3 regions of the Pseudoalteromonas mucoides genome follow, and region 1 is predicted to be linked to each of the others. Evidence: predicted binding sites of a transcription regulator. Region 1 holds the regulator's gene; each other region holds the start of a gene.
The links. Region 1 encodes LexA, which represses DNA repair genes until DNA is damaged. Its sites were predicted from a motif close to TACTGTATNNNNATACAGTA; they were not measured.
Positions count from the first base shown of each region.

Region 1 (5,813 bases):
TCTAAATTGTTCACTGGTTTTCACGCAGTTTTTACGTCCGCCATTTTGCCAGCATTGTAACTGATGACCGAACTCCCACGCTGGTACTATATGCTCCCACTCAATACGAACAGCACGTGCATTAGGTTTACCTGAGCGCGTAACCGCATTACGAGGTTTATAGCCGCATGCTGAAGGGTCGGGTATTAATTTTTTACCTTGGCGTTTTATATCGCAGCCACAGTAAATGCTTTTGGCATCGCTTGGTAACGTTTTTATTAAATGCCTTTTCGCTGTTGAAAAGCGAGTGAACTGCTCGCTGTGAAGGTTAAAACTTACAAGGGAAATAACTAACGCAATAATAAAATAGGGCATTTCCAATCACTTATGTGAACTACAGGAAATGCAATTTTAGAGTGATTAGTCTATAGGGTAAATCGGTTAAATGGGCTAAGTTGCCTAAAATGCAATAATCAGGGAGTTAATTACTCAGCTTTTTGCGTTTATGACGACGAAGACGAATATTTTGCAGTAACAAAGTGATACCTGTGAGGCAGAACAGCACACTGGTTGCCGAAAAGCTAATCAACAAGGGATTATTAAAATCCTCTCGTTCATCGTAGTCCATGATGTGTAACATCCAGAAAAAGTCAAAAATCCGCCAAATAGTGCTACGAACAGTGATAACTTTGCCGCTATCAGCCCACAAATACAAGGTTGTATTAAAACTATCATCGAAACTAACTTGCCAAATATTCTTTTTATAGCCTATTTCTCTTGGGCCCATGTCGAGTTTAGTCGCTGCATTTACTTTAGCGTCGATTAATAAGTGAGCTTGTGCATTAGCAATTATTTGCGCTTTACTTGGCGTAATGAAAGGACGGCCTGTTAAGCCGTTAAAATTGTGCTCTTCATTTTCACTCGTCACAGTAATAATAGGTGTTGTTAAAAAGTGTGTGTAATTTATTTGTATCGGCTGTGCCACCTGAGAAACAATATTATCGAGTGATGTAGGGTAGTCGACTTGCGTAAATGGGTTCTCAAGGGAGCGCAATGCTAAATGTTTGCCATGCACTTTATCGAGAGGAATAGCACTCATCACTAAACCACCTAACAGCCATGCAAAGATTTGTAGTGCGAGTATGTAACCAAGCCATTTATGAATTTTTCGTGCATGCTTGAAAATGCGTTTGTTCATTACTTACTCATTTATTGTTATTTTTCAGTGCGATATTTTATAGGTTAGGGGGCTTTTGCCAATGTGGCAAATTGTCGCAGGTAATAGATGATTTGGTATATATACAAATTTAGGTTAAAGTTTGCGGTGTATTTAACATGGGTTAAGGGTAAAGCTACAAATGTCGGAAATTCAATTTTTAAACGTAGATCTAGAGCTTGAGTCTAAACAAGATATTAGTGCGCTAGTGGCTGACTTAAAAAAAATTGCCACAGTTTTACATTATGACCACGATGAATATCGTCAATTAGCGCGTGTAGAAGCAAATATTGAGGTATCTACACCGGATAAAGCGATTAATCACTTATGTGAGTTAATAGAATCATGCTCACGTAATGCATTAAAACAGTGGTTGTCGTGTTCTCGGCGTACATTTGATATTGGCTTTGAGTCGGGTACTTCACCGAAATGCTTTAATCAAGCACTGCAAGCAGATACTCTGCTTAGAATATCTGCAATTGGTGCGGGTGTTGAAATAACGATTTACCCTATCGAAAGCTAATTTTTACGTTCAACCACTGCTGCGGTCATTCTTGATACGCAGCATAGCTCGTTGCGGCTATTTGTTATTTTAATTTCCCACACTGAAGTACGCCTACCTAAATGAATAGGCTTTGCTATTGCGGTTAAAGTTCCATTGCGTGAAGCTTTTAAGTGATTGGCGTTGATTTCTTGGCCTACACAATAGAACTTCGTAAAATCAACCACAAAGTTTGCAGCATAACTGGCAACCGTTTCGGCAAGTACGACATTGGCACCGCCATGTACCATGCCCATAGGGTTATGATGCTGAGGTATTGCGGGCATAGTGGCCACTAGGTAGTCATCGCCAATTTCGCTAATTTCAATACCCATTGTTTTCATTAATGTGCCTTGGCCATTAATGCCCTCATCAAGTTGTTTACACTGTTCTAAGGTGATTGGTTGATACCAAATAGTCATGGAATGTCCTCAATTGAAAATTTAAAAACTAGTCTACACTTTTGTACACTTTCCTACAGTTAAGATCATCAAAATAGCTAAAATGTACCTAATATTACATCTTAGGAACACATGATGAAAAAAGGAATAATGCTGTTAATTAGCTGCTTATCGATATCCAGCTATGCAGATATCAACCATCAAGTTGATCTCGGATTTACAGATTTAAGTGGCTTGGATAAAGCGTTTTTAGGTGCAAGGTACCGTTATTTTAGTGATGACTTAAATGCCTTATCGGGCCCTCAGGAGTTGAAAAGCCATTTGCATCGAGTGAGTAATGTCGCTATCGGCGGGTTTGCTAATGATAACCTGTATTATATTACCAGTGATGCGACTTATTATTGGCAGCATGGCGTTATTTTAGCGGCTGGTGTACAGCATGTGGATGATGATAGCGGTATTTGGCAATCAGATAGTTCTTTGCTCAATGCATCGATAGGTAATCAAATAAACGATCAATTGCAAATTGGCTTAACTGCTTTTTATAGTCGGGTGGAAGAAACACGTCACTTTTATCCAAGCGAGGAGCTAACTTCGGTTGAGTGGAGTTATGCGCCTTACATTCGCTGGACTAATATCAATAATAATCAAGGCTGGGATATAGAGGCAAAGCAATTAGCAGGACGGTATCGTTACATCCAAGGCCGAGCAGCGTATTACGTTAATCAAGACTGGTCTGTTGGCGTAGTTGCTAACGTACATGGGCGAGGCGATCGAGATGATAATTATGAGATACAAACACAGTATTGGTTTAATGAACATATAGCGTTGAAGTTTGGTTTAGGCTCATCTTTGAAATCTGATGATGGTTTAAATAGCGCCACTTTATTGCTGAATACCAGATGGTAATCAAGAAGGGTCAAAGCTAGCGAATTTAAAATTTGCGATTTTCAAATAACTGTATATACTCACAGTTAAATGTACTGTATGGAAAACCAGTTGTATGCGCCCATTAACGAATCGTCAAGCCCAAATTCTTGAATTAATCAAAGTGTTTATCAAAGATACTGGCATGCCACCTACGCGTGCTGAAATTGCGCAAACTTTAGGTTTCAAAAGCGCTAATGCTGCCGAAGAGCACTTAAAAGCACTGGCTAAAAAAGGTGTTATTAAAATGAAGCCGGGTGCAAGCCGCGGTATTCAGCTGGTGGAAGAAGATGAGCCAGAGCAGCTCGGATTACCATTAATAGGCCGAGTAGCAGCGGGTGAACCTATCTTGGCGCAACAACATGTTGAAAGCCATTGCCAGATTGACCCTTTAATGTTCAAGCCTGCCGCTGATTTTTTATTGCGTGTACAAGGTATGAGTATGAAAGATATTGGCATTATGGATGGTGATTTACTTGCGGTGCATAAAACTCAAGTTGCTGAAAACGGCCAAGTAGTGGTAGCGCGTGTTGATGATGATGTAACTGTAAAGCGCCTAGAAAAAGCCGGTCGCAAAGTATTGTTGCACGCCGAAAATGAAGAGTTTTCTGCAATTGAAGTAGACTTAGAGCATGAGTCTTTTAATATTGAAGGGCTTGCAGTCGGTGTGATCCGTAATGCTGATTGGATGTAAACCTATTTTGCACCAAATTGGTGATATTTGGTGCTTTCACTTTTATATTTTTATTTAACTGCTAGTTTTAGCACTTGTCTGTAGCTACTAAAGCTCTATATAAGCTAGATACCTCCTGCTTTTAGCCATTTCTTTCCTCACCTGAATTTAAAATAACGCGCTGATTTTGTATTGTTATTTTTGCACCAAAATAGAATTTTATTTGCACTAAAACTTGCTAATTGTTCATTTTTTAACTAATTGGTTAATACACTGTGTTAACGACTGATCTTTTGGGGCCTTGCTGCAATTTATTGTTGCATGCGAAGAGATTAATTTAACCAGTTACAATAAAAATAACGAATTGGCGCGAAAAAAAGCAGTGCCGCCTTTTCGCTTTGCGTTAGCAATAGCATCAAAAGGAGCCGTCACATGGGTAAACTGAGCTCTACCTTGTGCCTTATATTATTTATGCTGCCGCAGCAATTATTGGCCAATAGCCAATTTAATATGCGCGAAGGTGTAACCGATATAAGTAATAATGTTTATCAACTGCACATGACAATATTTATAATTTGTTGTGTGATTGGGGTGATTGTATTTGCCGTTATGTTTTGGGCTTTAATACATCACCGCAAATCAAAAGGGGCTATTCCTGCCCAATTCCATGAAAGCACCAAGGTTGAGATACTTTGGACTGCGATTCCGTTTGTCATTCTAATTGCAATGGCAGTGCCTGCGACAAAAACCTTAATTGCGATGGAAGATGCCAGCAAAGCTGACATTACCATTAAAGTGACAGGTTCTCAGTGGAAGTGGCATTATGAATATATGGGTGAAGACGTTAGTTTTTATTCAATATTATCTACACCGAGCGAACAAATTGCCAACCAGGCCGATAAAACAGATACCTACCTACTCGAGGTAGATAAACCTCTCGTTCTACCAATCAATAAGAAAATTCGCTTTTTAATGACCTCAGATGATGTGATTCACTCTTGGTGGGTGCCTGATTTTGCAGTTAAGAAAGATGCGAACCCTGGGTTTATTAACGAAACATGGACCAAAATTAACGAAGAGGGCATTTACCGTGGCCAGTGTGCCGAACTATGCGGTAAAGACCATGGCTTTATGCCTGTGGTTGTTGAGGCAAAGTCTGAGCAAGATTTTGTTAATTGGTTAGCCGACGCTAAACAGGCTAAACAAAAAGCGGCTGCCGCAGATGCTGCATTGATGGATCAAACCTTACCTAAAGAAGAGTTAATGACCTTAGGTGAACAAGTTTATATGGCCAGCTGTGCAGCGTGCCATCAACCTACCGGTATGGGTTTACCCGGCGTCTTCCCTGCGCTTAAAAATAGCCCTGTGGTATTGGGAGATGTTAATGAGCATATTGATGTCGTAGTTCATGGCCGCCCGGGCACTGCAATGCAAGCATTTGTAAAACAACTATCGATAAAGCAACTTGCGGCGGTTGTTACCTATAAGCGTAATGCATGGGGTAATGACACGGGTGATGTGGTTCAACCTAGCCAAATTCAGGCTTTGATTGATGCAACTGCGGAGGCTAAGTAATGAGTAGCATAACAGACGATCATAATAACGACGCTGCACATCACGATGCAGGGCATCATCATGGCGCAACTGGGTTTAAGCGTTGGTTGTTTACAACGAATCATAAAGATATAGGTAGCTTGTATTTAATATTCTCGCTAACCATGTTTTTGATTGGCGGTGCGATGGCTATGGTGATCCGCGCAGAGTTATTTCAGCCTGGATTACAATTAGTTGACCCGCACTTTTTTAATCAAATGACCACAGTCCATGGTTTGATTATGGTATTTGGTGCTGTAATGCCGGCGTTCACTGGGCTCGCTAACTGGATGATACCTTTAATGATTGGTGCGCCAGACATGGCATTACCGCGAATGAATAACTGGAGCTTTTGGATTCTGCCATTTGCATTTTTAATTTTGTTAGCGTCGTTGTTTATGCCAGGTGGGGGTCCTGCTTTTGGTTGGACTTTCTACGCCCCTTTATCAACAACCTATAGTAACGACAATACGGCCTTATTTG
Region 1 is NZ_JBMMUC010000006.1:72,343-78,155, forward strand. It holds gene AAEU30_RS08525 (endonuclease) at 1-354, opposite strand, end outside; gene AAEU30_RS08530 (hypothetical protein) at 461-1,177, opposite strand; gene AAEU30_RS08535 (hypothetical protein) at 1,338-1,718, shown strand; gene AAEU30_RS08540 (PaaI family thioesterase) at 1,715-2,158, opposite strand; gene AAEU30_RS08545 (hypothetical protein) at 2,270-3,046, shown strand; gene lexA (transcriptional repressor LexA) at 3,141-3,758, shown strand; gene coxB (cytochrome c oxidase subunit II) at 4,170-5,312, shown strand; gene ctaD (cytochrome c oxidase subunit I) at 5,312-5,813, shown strand, end outside.

Region 2 (5,813 bases), on a different contig from region 1:
TAGATAACTACTTGGATGGTGTGATCTCTACCCATCAATACGGTGTGAGTAAAGAAAGCCAAAGTTTATGGCAACAAGTGCAAGCTGATTTAGGATTTGATAAACAGCGCACATTATTTATTGATGACAGTTTGAGCGTATTAAACGTTGCAAAAGAGTTTGGAATAGGTCACTTATTGGCGGTTGCTAACCCTGATAGTAAGCAACCACACAATGAAATCGATGACTATTTAAGTATCACCGATTTTAGCAACGTACACCCTTAACTTTTAGGGTAACGGGCCTCAAGGCCTTGATATACTAGCTTAGCAAAGTCAGCTTGCTCAGTATCAAGGCTTTTTACTACTTCAACTAAGTGCTCGTTGTCTTCTTGACCATGCCATACTTTGATATAACTACCATCTTTATAGCCGTGATCTTGGCGAAAGAAGTTAAGCGTATTTTTACCGACATAACCACGATATAAATCGTCTATATTCATGCCAATTTGCGCCATACAACCGGCGAATGCTTCAGCATTAAACACTTTATCTGCAACAGCTGACGCAGCTAAAACTTCAAGGGTTTGTTTAAAGTCATCTGCTGTTTTAGGCGAACTTAGCTGCTCTTCTAGTTGTTTAGCCAACTCTAGATAACTCGTCTCTCCGTCAATGCGCAACGATAAACCGAAATGAAAAATATCCACGAGTTCAAGGATTACTTGTTCTGTATCTGGAGTCTGTTTTTTCCACCACTTCCAACCATAATGATCAAGCATCTCTGCACATTCAACCCAAATTGCGCGATTCCATTCAAAACCCTGGCTAAACCATTGCTCATGAACTTTGGTATTCATAGCGTTTTGCATTTCTAGCATCACCACTAGTTTATTTAAATTGGCAGACATGTCTCTTCCAGTTGCTATTTTTAATTGCCGTTAATAATACAGATAAATTAAGTTTGATGAAATTGTTTATCTTGCTAGTCTGTCTTGTAACTGAACGTTTAAACAATCAATAAGGGAATGAAATGCTAAAACCTATCTTACTCGCTTGCTCAATGCTCATTAGCACTGTTGTATCTGCAGCAACGGCAACCAACATCGCCAATGAAGCGGAAAAGTCAGCCCACTGATGCCAGGATTAATGGTTCCTGCTACAACATTAAAAGATAAAGATGGGAATAATGTTGATTTAAGCAAACGCTTCGCTGAGAAAACTACGGTGCTAATCGTATACCGTGGTGGCTGGTGCCCGTACTGCTCAAAGCAGTTAGCCAGCATTCAAAACATAGAACAACAAATCGCTGATTTAGGTGCGCAAATTATCGCTGTATCACCTGACAGCCCAGAAAAATTAGCTGAGAGTAAAATAGACTCACCCAATTATCAGCTACTTTCTGATGATAGCCTTACACTAAGCCAAGCGCTTGGCCTTGCATTTTATTTAGACGATAAAACAGCTACGATCTATCGTAATAAACTAGGTGTGAACTTTGTGTCGTTAGATGGCAAAGCAAAGGTGGCCCTGCCTGTACCGGCAGTATTTGTGGTTGATAAGAAGGGGCTAGTGAACTTTCAATACGCTAACCCAAACTATAAGGTGCGCTTAACTGAAAACTTACTATTAGCAGCGGTAAAGTCAGTCGCTGAACAATAAACCCCTTATGATTAATTAGCAGGGAGCCTATGCCCTGCTTATCTTCCTGAGGTAAATTCTTGCCAAGAGTTAATTAAATCAACAAAGTCTTCAAAGCCACAGCCACTGCTAAGCCCGTTTTCTTCAAGCATGAGTTCATCATCTTGATAAGCGATTAAATCTTCTGAATCTTGGTGCAATGCATGGGCTTCAAAAATAGCTTCGTCTTTATTTAAAATCAAGTCTATTTCTTGGCCTTGTAAAGTCAGCGGCTCAAAGCTGCTGGCAACTGACGCAATTAAAGCTTGCACCATGGCTATTTTATCTTTGCCGATCTCTTCATTTAACCAGCGGCCAATCACTGCGTGTTCACTGCTAATTTTAATACGCAACCCGCTGATAGGGTCACGTATAAATTGATATTCCATAATTATAGTCCAGTACTACTTATGCGAAGAATTATAACAAAAGCCAGATACAAAAATAGCGCTATAAAGCGCTATTTTTATCTTTCGGTAAACCTACTACCGGTAGGTTCTAAAACGTGCGGCATCAATGATCGCCCACAAATGAAATATTGCACCTATGATAGGAGGGATAACTAAAAACCATAGCGCATAACCGCCAAAAACAATTATTGCGAAAACAAGAGCTGCCAAAATTCGCCCTTGTACTAGCTGCCCTAGACCTGGAAAAAATATATTACAAATTGCTGCGATTACATTACCGCCTGAACCTTGCTCTGCCATGTTAACCTCAATTATTAATTTGATTTTCTTATTAGATACCTACACACTTCATGCCAACTATTTAATTCATTAATAATCAACGATTTAAAAAGATACTGACAAATAGAGACTACTCTCAAATCGTGGTTTTTACTAAATATCAGTCAAATTGGCTACAGCAAATATTGTTTACAACAATAGCTTAGCTAAAAAGCCTTGAGAATAAAATAAAGAACATTTTAAAATTAACTGTTTATAAAAACAGTATTTTATTTAGCCTAACAAAAACACCTGTTATACTGCCTGCAATATTGATTGAAAAGGCGTGATGATGGACGTTTCAGAATTACTCGATGGCTTAAATGACAAACAACGGGATGCCGTAGCTGCTCCACTGCAAAATATGCTGGTGCTCGCAGGCGCAGGCTCTGGTAAAACTCGAGTATTAGTTCATCGTATTGCGTGGTTAATGCAAGTAGAGCAAGCATCGCCTTACAGCATTTTCGCGGTAACGTTTACCAATAAAGCAGCAAAAGAAATGCGCTCTCGAGTTGAAGAAACACTCGGCGCACCAGTCGGCGGCATGTGGATTGGTACATTCCATGGTTTATCGCACCGCATTTTACGCGCACATCACCGTGAAGCCAATTTACCTGAAGCATTTCAAATTTTAGATTCCGACGACCAACTAAGAATGATCAAACGCTTATTAAAAGCGATGAACATTGATGATAAAAAATGGCCTGCTAAACAGTTTGGTTGGTACATCAGCGCGAAAAAGGATGAAGGCCTACGTCCAAAAGACATTCAGGCTTATGATATCAATGAGCAAATGATGCTTAAGGTTTATACCGCTTATCAGGAGGCCTGCGATCGTGCCGGTTTGGTTGATTTTGCCGAAATTCTACTGCGTAGTTTTGAAGTCTTAAAAAATAACCCAACCTTACTGCGCCATTATCAACAGCGCTTTGCCCACATGTTAGTGGATGAGTTCCAAGATACCAACACCATTCAATATGCATGGCTTAAGCTACTTGCTGGCGATACCAATAGCATTATGATTGTTGGTGATGATGATCAAAGTATTTATGGTTGGCGTGGTGCAAAAATTGAAAACATCAAACGTTTCTTAACTGATTTTGAAGCCGAAACAATCCGCCTTGAACAAAACTACCGATCAACAGCCACTATTCTTAAAGCATCCAATGCGTTGATTCAAAACAACTCAGACCGTATGGGTAAAAGCTTGTGGACTGATGGCAACGAAGGTGAGCCAATCTCTATCTATGCCGCGTTTAACGAATTAGATGAAGCACGTTTTGTTAGCAGTAAACTACGTAGTTGGCTTAATGCGGGTAATGCATTACAAGATGCGGCTATTTTATATCGTAGTAATGCGCAATCGCGGGTACTTGAAGAAGCCATGTTACAAGAAGGCTTAAAATACCGTATTTATGGCGGTATGCGATTCTTCGAACGTCAAGAGATCAAAGACGCACTGGCTTATTTACGCCTTGTAGGTAACCGTCAAGATGATGCTGCATTTGAACGTGTCATCAACACGCCTGCCCGCGGTATTGGTGATAAAACCCTAAGTCACATACGTGATTGTGCTCGTGCTGAGTCGTTACCTCTTTGGTATGCAGCTAAAGCAGTTGTTGAACAACAGCATTTATCTGGCCGTGCAGCCAGCGTTGTTAGTAAGTTTGTTGAATTGGTTGAACATATAGAAGAAAAAATTGGCGACCTTACACTTGAAGAGCAAGCCAAGTACGCAATTCAAACATCGGGCTTAATGGCCATGTACCAAGCCGAAAAGGGCGAGAAAGGCCGTGCCCGAGTAGAAAACTTAGAAGAGCTTATTAGCGCGTGTGGTCAGTACGAATTACCCGAAGACGAAGAGTTTAGTTCACCACTGCAAGGCTTTTTAGCCTACACCTCGCTTGAATCAGGTGATGGCCAAGCAGAAGAACATGAAGACGCTGTGCAAATGATGACACTTCACTCAGCAAAAGGTTTAGAGTTCCCGTTGGTATTTATGGTGGGTGTTGAAGAAGGCATGTTCCCTTCTCAACAGAGTAATGAAGAATCTGGCCGTTTAGAAGAAGAGCGCCGCCTGTGTTATGTAGGCATGACACGTGCAATGGAAAAGCTTTATATTAGCCATGCCGAAAGCCGCCGTTTATACGGCCAAGAAAAATACCACAGCCCGTCACGCTTTTTACGTGAAATGCCTGAAGATTGTGTTGAAGAAATCCGCATTAAAACTCAGGTCTCTCGTCCACCTGCAGCAGGGCGCTTTAGCTCATCAGTTAGCCATGCAGCATTTGAAGATAGCGGCTTTAATTTAGGCCAACGTGTTGTACATGCAAAGTTTGGTATTGGTACTGTGTTAAATTACGAAGGTGCTGGTGCTCAATCACGAGTGCAAGTGAACTTTGACGATGTAGGCAGTAAATGGCTAGTAACCCAATATGCACGACTTCAAGCAATTTAACACTGAGCTAAACAAAGTATTATCACAACTTGCCTATGCTAAGCATAGGCAACTATTACTGATCACCGGTGAACAAAACTGGTGTTATTTAGCTGCTCAGCACCTGCTCCACGAACTAAGTGGCTCCAAGGTCAATGTATTATCCAAAAGCACTGAGCTAACTCCTAGCTTTTGGCCAGAGCACACTCATCAAATTTTAGGTCAAGAGTTTGAGCATGCTATTTATGATGGCTTTAGTGGTATTTTACCCGACAAACTGGCAGCACTAAGCGGCACTGTTAAAGCAGGTGGTTTATTAGTACTGCTTTTGCCTGAATTGAGTAACTTAAAAAGCTGGTGTGATCCTGCTTTAACTTATTTCCAATCCTATGCGCAAAATCAACCTACAAGCTTTTTTAACCAACGCTTAGCAAGATTACTAATACAGAGTAAGGCCCTGCACTTTAGCCAATTAAATGGCTATACAGGTACTCAAAATAACACTATCGAAGCGGGAGTTATTAATTTAACTGAGCAACAAGCGTGTATTGAGCAAATTATAAAAACAGCTAATGGCCGAGCAAACCGCCCATTATTAATAAGTGCTGATAGAGGTCGAGGAAAGTCATCAGCGCTGGGCTTCGCTGCTGCACAACTGCCAGATAAAGAAATAGTGATCTGTGCTCAACAATTTACTGCTTTACACAGTTGTTTTAAACACCTCGCACAAGCACGTAATTTAAGTTACAAAAACTCAGATAAACAACTCGCAAATTTACACTTTAGTCCACCCGATCAATTACTAAATGAACTACCAGAATGTGACGTGTTATTTGTTGATGAAGCTGCCTCTATACCCGTACCAATGCTTATGAAAATGCTCACCCATTACCCTCGGGTGATCTTTGCAAGCACCATGATGGGCTATGAAGGAAATGGCCGGGGCTACACATTAAAGTTTAAGCGCTATTTACAAACCCATTATAAAAATAT
Region 2 is NZ_JBMMUC010000026.1:36,514-42,326, forward strand. It holds gene yrfG (GMP/IMP nucleotidase) at 1-266, shown strand, start outside; gene AAEU30_RS20840 (dUTP diphosphatase) at 263-886, opposite strand; gene AAEU30_RS20845 (peroxiredoxin-like family protein) at 1,113-1,637, shown strand; gene AAEU30_RS20850 (YacL family protein) at 1,676-2,044, opposite strand; gene AAEU30_RS20855 (hypothetical protein) at 2,141-2,365, opposite strand; gene uvrD (DNA helicase II) at 2,676-4,841, shown strand; gene AAEU30_RS20865 (GNAT family N-acetyltransferase) at 4,819-5,813, shown strand, end outside.
Region 2: a site for LexA is predicted at 2,592-2,611, ahead of uvrD (DNA helicase II). Genes of this name have one in related genera too.

Region 3 (5,813 bases), on a different contig from region 1:
CTCAGCAGTTGCTGACACATTTAGTTTATGATTTTGGACTTCGACGATGTATCTGAGTTGTTGTAATTTCATAGCTACATTTTTAGTGTTGTTATACTGCTTATTTATAAATGTTGAAGCACGCCAAGCCAAGTTTTATTTCTAATATTTAGAATAAAAAGACTAAACCGACCATTATTTATAAGATTATTGTCCTTAGGCTAGCACAAACGCTCGATATGAGGTAGCCATCTTTTTACAAGATAAGCTGACGAAAAAGCAAAAAATGCATTTTTATAGTTATAAATAATGAGAAAGACATTTTTATTTGTCACAAGCCGCGCAAAACTACCCTGTTAGCATATATTTAATGTAAGATAAAAATTATTAGCTTATAAAACCAGAGACCTAAACCATGATCGTTTCTATTATTATTATGTTGATAGTTGCACTGATTGTTATTGCCTTATGGGTAAGTGCGGTACAACAACATAAAGAGAAACAAGAAACTGAGCGCCGAAAAGAGCTCACAAAGCAAAAAAAGATCATAGAAGAATCTGAAGATATATTGCTCAATAGCGCCAATATCCCAATGTCAGAAAACGCCTACCGCGTAATTCAACGCCGTATATATGATGCACTCACAGCTATGGTGCAATTATCACCGACCTCAAAAGAGCTAAAAAACCGCTTAAATGAAGCAAAAACACGTATGTCAGACCCTGTAGATGCCAGTAACTCGGAAAACCTCGCATTACCTGATAGCGATAAACAATTAATCACGCTTATCCAAGGAATTAAAAAATTAAGAGCGGTTTTACGTTCAGAGCATGGCAAAGGTAAAGTAGATAGCCAAGTATTCGTAGCAGAAGATAAACGTTTAGAAAAACTACAACTGAGAATAAATATCGAAAGCCAAATTAAACGCGGTATATCAGCACGCTCGGCAAATATGGTGGGCTCTGCTCGTCAATACTTTGAAAAAGCCTACGCCACTGTGTCGGCTGTCGCTTATAGTGATGATTACATCAATTCAAAAAAACAAGAACTCGAAGGTTATTTAGAAGCAATAAGTACCGAGCTAAAAGCATCCAACGCAACAGCTTTAAAAAAGAAAACAGAACAAGAGCAAGACGACTTAGATGTACTTTTTGCACCAAAGAAAAAGTGGTAACTCACTTTTTCTTTGGTTGTATTTTATTAGTTTAAACTAGGATAAAAACGCAAATTTAATGACAAACATCGCCGTTAAAATCCACACACTGATACTTACCTCATCACGCTTACCGCATAACACCTTTACCGCTGTGTATGAAATAAAACCCAATGCAATACCATGCGCAATTGAAAACGTTAATGGTGTCATCAGCAATACCACACTTACTGGTATAGCGTCTGTCATATCATCCCAATTTACAAACTTTAAATTTTGTAGCATTAGTACCGCGACATATAAGATTGCTCCAGCGGTCGCATAGGCTGGCACCATTTGCGCAAGCGGTGCAAAGAACATCATTAATAAAAAGCAGATACCCACTACTACAGCCGTTAACCCTGTTCGACCACCAACAGATACACCGGCAACAGATTCAATATAAGAGGTAGTTGTTGACGTGCCTAACATTGAGCCTGCAATTGTTGCCGTACTATCAGCACTTAATGCACGGCCCAAACGTGGCATGTTACCCTTTTCATCCGCAAGTCCTGCTTTTTGTGTAACAGCTACAAGCGTGCCTGAGGTATCAAATAAATCAACAAACAAAAATGCAAAGATCACACTGAGCATTGAAAGCTCAAACGCAGCTGCAAAATCTAACTGCATAAAAGTAGGTGCTATAGAAGGAGGCATTGACACAACGCCGTGGTATTCTACTAGCCCTAAACCAAGCGCAATTAAGGTAACCGCTAAAATACTGATTAATACACCACTTTTGAAGTCACGATAAAGTAATGCAGCAATAATGAAAAAGCTAAAGATAGCTAACAACGGACCTGCAGCAGTAATATCACCCAACTGAACTAATGTAGCGGGACTCGCTACAATAATACCTGCATTTTTAAGGGCTATTAACGCGAGGAACGCACCAATCCCGGTGGCAATTGCTTGTTTGAGCACCAGAGGGATCGCGTTGATTATCCACTCCCTTACTTTGAACAAACTTAAAAACAAGAAGATACAGCCTGACATAAACACCGCACCTAATGCTGCTTGCCAAGTATACCCCATGCCTAAAACAACGCCGTAGGTAAAAAAGGCATTGAGCCCCATACCAGGGGCAAGCGCTAACGGGTAGTTAGCCCAAAAGCCCATAATAAAGCAACCAATAGCCGCAGCAATACAGGTTGCTACAAATGCAGCACCTTGATCCATCCCTGCTTCTGCTAACATGGCAGGGTTTACAAAAACAATATAAACCATGGTGATAAACGTAGTTAAGCCCGCAATACACTCCCGACGAACGGTCGAATCATGAGCTTTGATCTTGAATAGCGCATCAAGCATAATAAAATTTCAGCTAACAAATGAATAATTACGTAATTTTACCATAGATTTTACGAATAACAGGACAAATTACCTTGTATTAGACTAAACTTATGCTGTGAATGAAAACAATAACATGCGTGGTATTATGACAGATACATCTCCAAGCGGGCTGGACTTAGAGCAACAACTAAATAATGTTTTATCCTTTATTACTCAACCGACTAATACGGTACAAAATGAGGGTAAAGCAGATACTCCCGACAATGTCGTTACCAAAGCATTATATTATTTAAAAAACGACCAACCTCCCCTTGCAGCAAAGTGGATGAGACTTGCAGCCATGGCAGGTAATCATCGTGCGCAATTTTACCTAGGCTTGTTTTTTATAAAAGGCCAAGGCGTACCACAAAGTGTATTTCATGGTGCGGTTTGGCTTAGCCTTGCAAGTAGTCAAGGGTATGAACCTGCTACAACAGCGCTAACTGATTTGAGAAAACACCTGACAACAAAGCGCTTTCAAGATGCAAAATGTTATGCGGCAACACTGTATGAACAAATTCACCAGCAACAATTTAATCACTTAATCCCAGCAGCTCCTTAATATGAGCTTAACCACAAAAAACATAAACCACTGATATTTAATGTGATTATATATTTCCGTTCATTTAAAACAAAAAAGTTGATTAAAAAATAGCAAAAAGCACTTGCGCAAAACAACTGTATAAACTACTGTATACACATACTGTATAAACAACCAGTGAGTGAAAGTTATGTTACAGCCTATTACCGTAAGAACTGTTAAAAGCTACCAACAAGATAATCAAAGTGCAGCCGTCAATTTAATTCAAATTGAAGATGAGATATCTGCAACTTTTGAATTATTAAAAGTGCTTCACCATTACAACAGTCAAAATGCGTGGACCCTTTTAATTGCACCTGACCATGTACCAAGTAAAGCATTGCTAGACTCTTGCTCAATTGATACCTCAAAGCTATTAGTGATCAGACAAAAGCACTTGGTTAACTTAGAGTATGTATTAAATTCTGCACTTCATAATGGTAACTTTGCCGCAGTGATCACCTGGACTGATATAGTAAAGGATAATCAGCTTGCTGATTTATCAATCAATTTAGAGCACACTAGCGCAAAATTATATTGTTTTACTAAAACGAAACAGCCAAGTGAGTTAGCATTAGCTCAGTAAGCTGTTAAAATATCGTTTTATCTAACAGGTAAAACATAATGACCTCACTCACGCAAAGCCTTTGCTTGTGCAATAGTAAGCTGAGTTATGCTGACTGCTGTGAAAAGCTACATGCTGGTTCAGCACAGGCAACATCGCCAGAGCAACTTATGCGCTCGCGTTACGTAGCTTATGCTCTAAAAAATGCCAAATACGTTTATCAAACATACGCAAAAGAAAAACAACCCGAAAACCCAGTTAAAGAAATAGCTGACTTTGCTAATAGCTGTCGTTTCAGTAACCTAGATGTAATGGCCGCTGAACACGGTGAGCAAACAGGGGTCGTCGAGTTTTGTGTAAGCTATTTTTATCAAAATTTATATTGCCAGTTGCACGAAAAGTCACGATTTGTAAAAGAAGAGGGGCTATGGCGCTACTTAGATGGTGATATATTTCCCACTACCGATATTAAAGTCGGTCGTAACGATGAGTGCCCATGTGGCAGTGGTAAAAAATATAAAAAGTGTCATGTAAGCTCGTAGTAATAAACAACCACGACACTTGTTTAAAGTAATGGCAGAATTTAAGCCTGCCTTACTACTTGCTCAGCTAAAATCATATCTTTTATTATGTGAGCTTTCACAAAGTGGTCTAACTGATGTGTTTGTATCCACCAACTTGCAACTTCCATTAGTAGTTCTGGCTCATTATTTTTATTGGCAAAAAAAGCATAAAAAGATAAACCTACCTCATCGCCTTTTGCTGCTATTTTCTTATCACATACCTCTATAATGCGGTTTCTTAGCTCTGTACGCATACCTAGTAACCCCCTTAATTTAACAAACACGACTACACCCTTGCAGCTGGGTTATTATGTGATTAATTATATATGAATTAAACTTTTCTTATATCCATAGGTTAAGATAAATAAGACAAGTATGAAACTGGGAACGTCTTGGGAGCTGGGAACTAGAAGTACTAGGCACACCTGAAGTGTTACCGCGGGTAAACTGATTTATGATTGGTATATAGCACATGGTTGCACAGCTACCGCAGTTGTAGTGTGTAACTCATTACAAAAACAAATCATAAAAGATATTTTTAAAAGCACTGCAGCTGTTTTTACTGATATTGAACAAGCTATACAATGGCTAGAACAGAATGACCATGAGGCTGACCTTCTGCAAACTGGTTAATCGCTTATATCTACACTAAATTTAAAGCTGCTTGTATCAAACATTTCTTGGCGGCATTGGACATAATTACTGTATAGTAAAGTAAAGCTATTACAACCAATGTAAAACATGAAAGCATGTAATCAATGTGGTAAATGCTGTATTAAATATGGCGGTGGTGACCTTAATGCCACACAAGAAGAAATTGATTTATGGGAGCTCTTCAACCCCGATATTTTTGCATTCGTTAAAGATAATCAAATATGGCATGACCCACAATCAGGCGAAAAACTCACACAATGCCCATTTCTCGAAATAGCACCTAAAAGTGATCCTCACGCCACCAATAAATATACCTGCAGCATCTACTTAGACAGGCCAGAAGATTGCCAACACTACCCTAGTTTAATAACCGAAATGGTTGCTGATGAATGTGAAATGATCGAAGTCAGTGATTTAAAAAATTACAAAAGAGCACAAACCAAACTAGATTTTATTATGCTTGATAGCCGCCCTAAACGTTGATATTGACATTAAGTAATACGTGCTAAAAATATCTCAACATACCTAAACCTCCCTTTTAATTTTATAAGAAAAATTTAATGATTAAATATGCACCAGTTTAAAGCACACATTATGTCTTAATGATCCATTATTGGTAGATTTCATTGCCCATTCGAATTAACAAAAAAGTAACATGCTGTATTGTATACATTTTAAATAACTGGCACTAACTATGCTTTAACTAAGAAAATTAGTCTTTTAAGACGTATTTTTGCATCTTAAAAATGTACTAACTAATTTAACAACTTATTCAGTTAAAGCTAATAACAATGCAAAGTAGCATTTATTAGTTTGGCATCGTGGCCCACAACAATTCAGATTTATCTGCATTGTTGTGGGCTTTTTTTTTGGAGAAAAAAATGTTGAAAATACCATTAAAGCACCATTGCAAAAGATTATGTCAAGCAGTCATCGCCGGTACTTACT
Region 3 is NZ_JBMMUC010000004.1:327,753-333,565, reverse strand. It holds gene cysB (HTH-type transcriptional regulator CysB) at 1-72, opposite strand, end outside; gene AAEU30_RS06730 (hypothetical protein) at 395-1,153, shown strand; gene AAEU30_RS06725 (NCS2 family permease) at 1,190-2,482, opposite strand; gene AAEU30_RS06720 (tetratricopeptide repeat protein) at 2,610-3,065, shown strand; gene AAEU30_RS06715 (SulA-like leucine-rich domain-containing protein) at 3,235-3,669, shown strand; gene AAEU30_RS06710 (YchJ family protein) at 3,708-4,190, shown strand; gene AAEU30_RS06705 (DUF6500 family protein) at 4,232-4,465, opposite strand; gene AAEU30_RS06700 (YkgJ family cysteine cluster protein) at 4,953-5,348, shown strand.
Region 3: a site for LexA is predicted at 3,192-3,211, ahead of AAEU30_RS06715 (SulA-like leucine-rich domain-containing protein). Genes of this name have one in related genera too.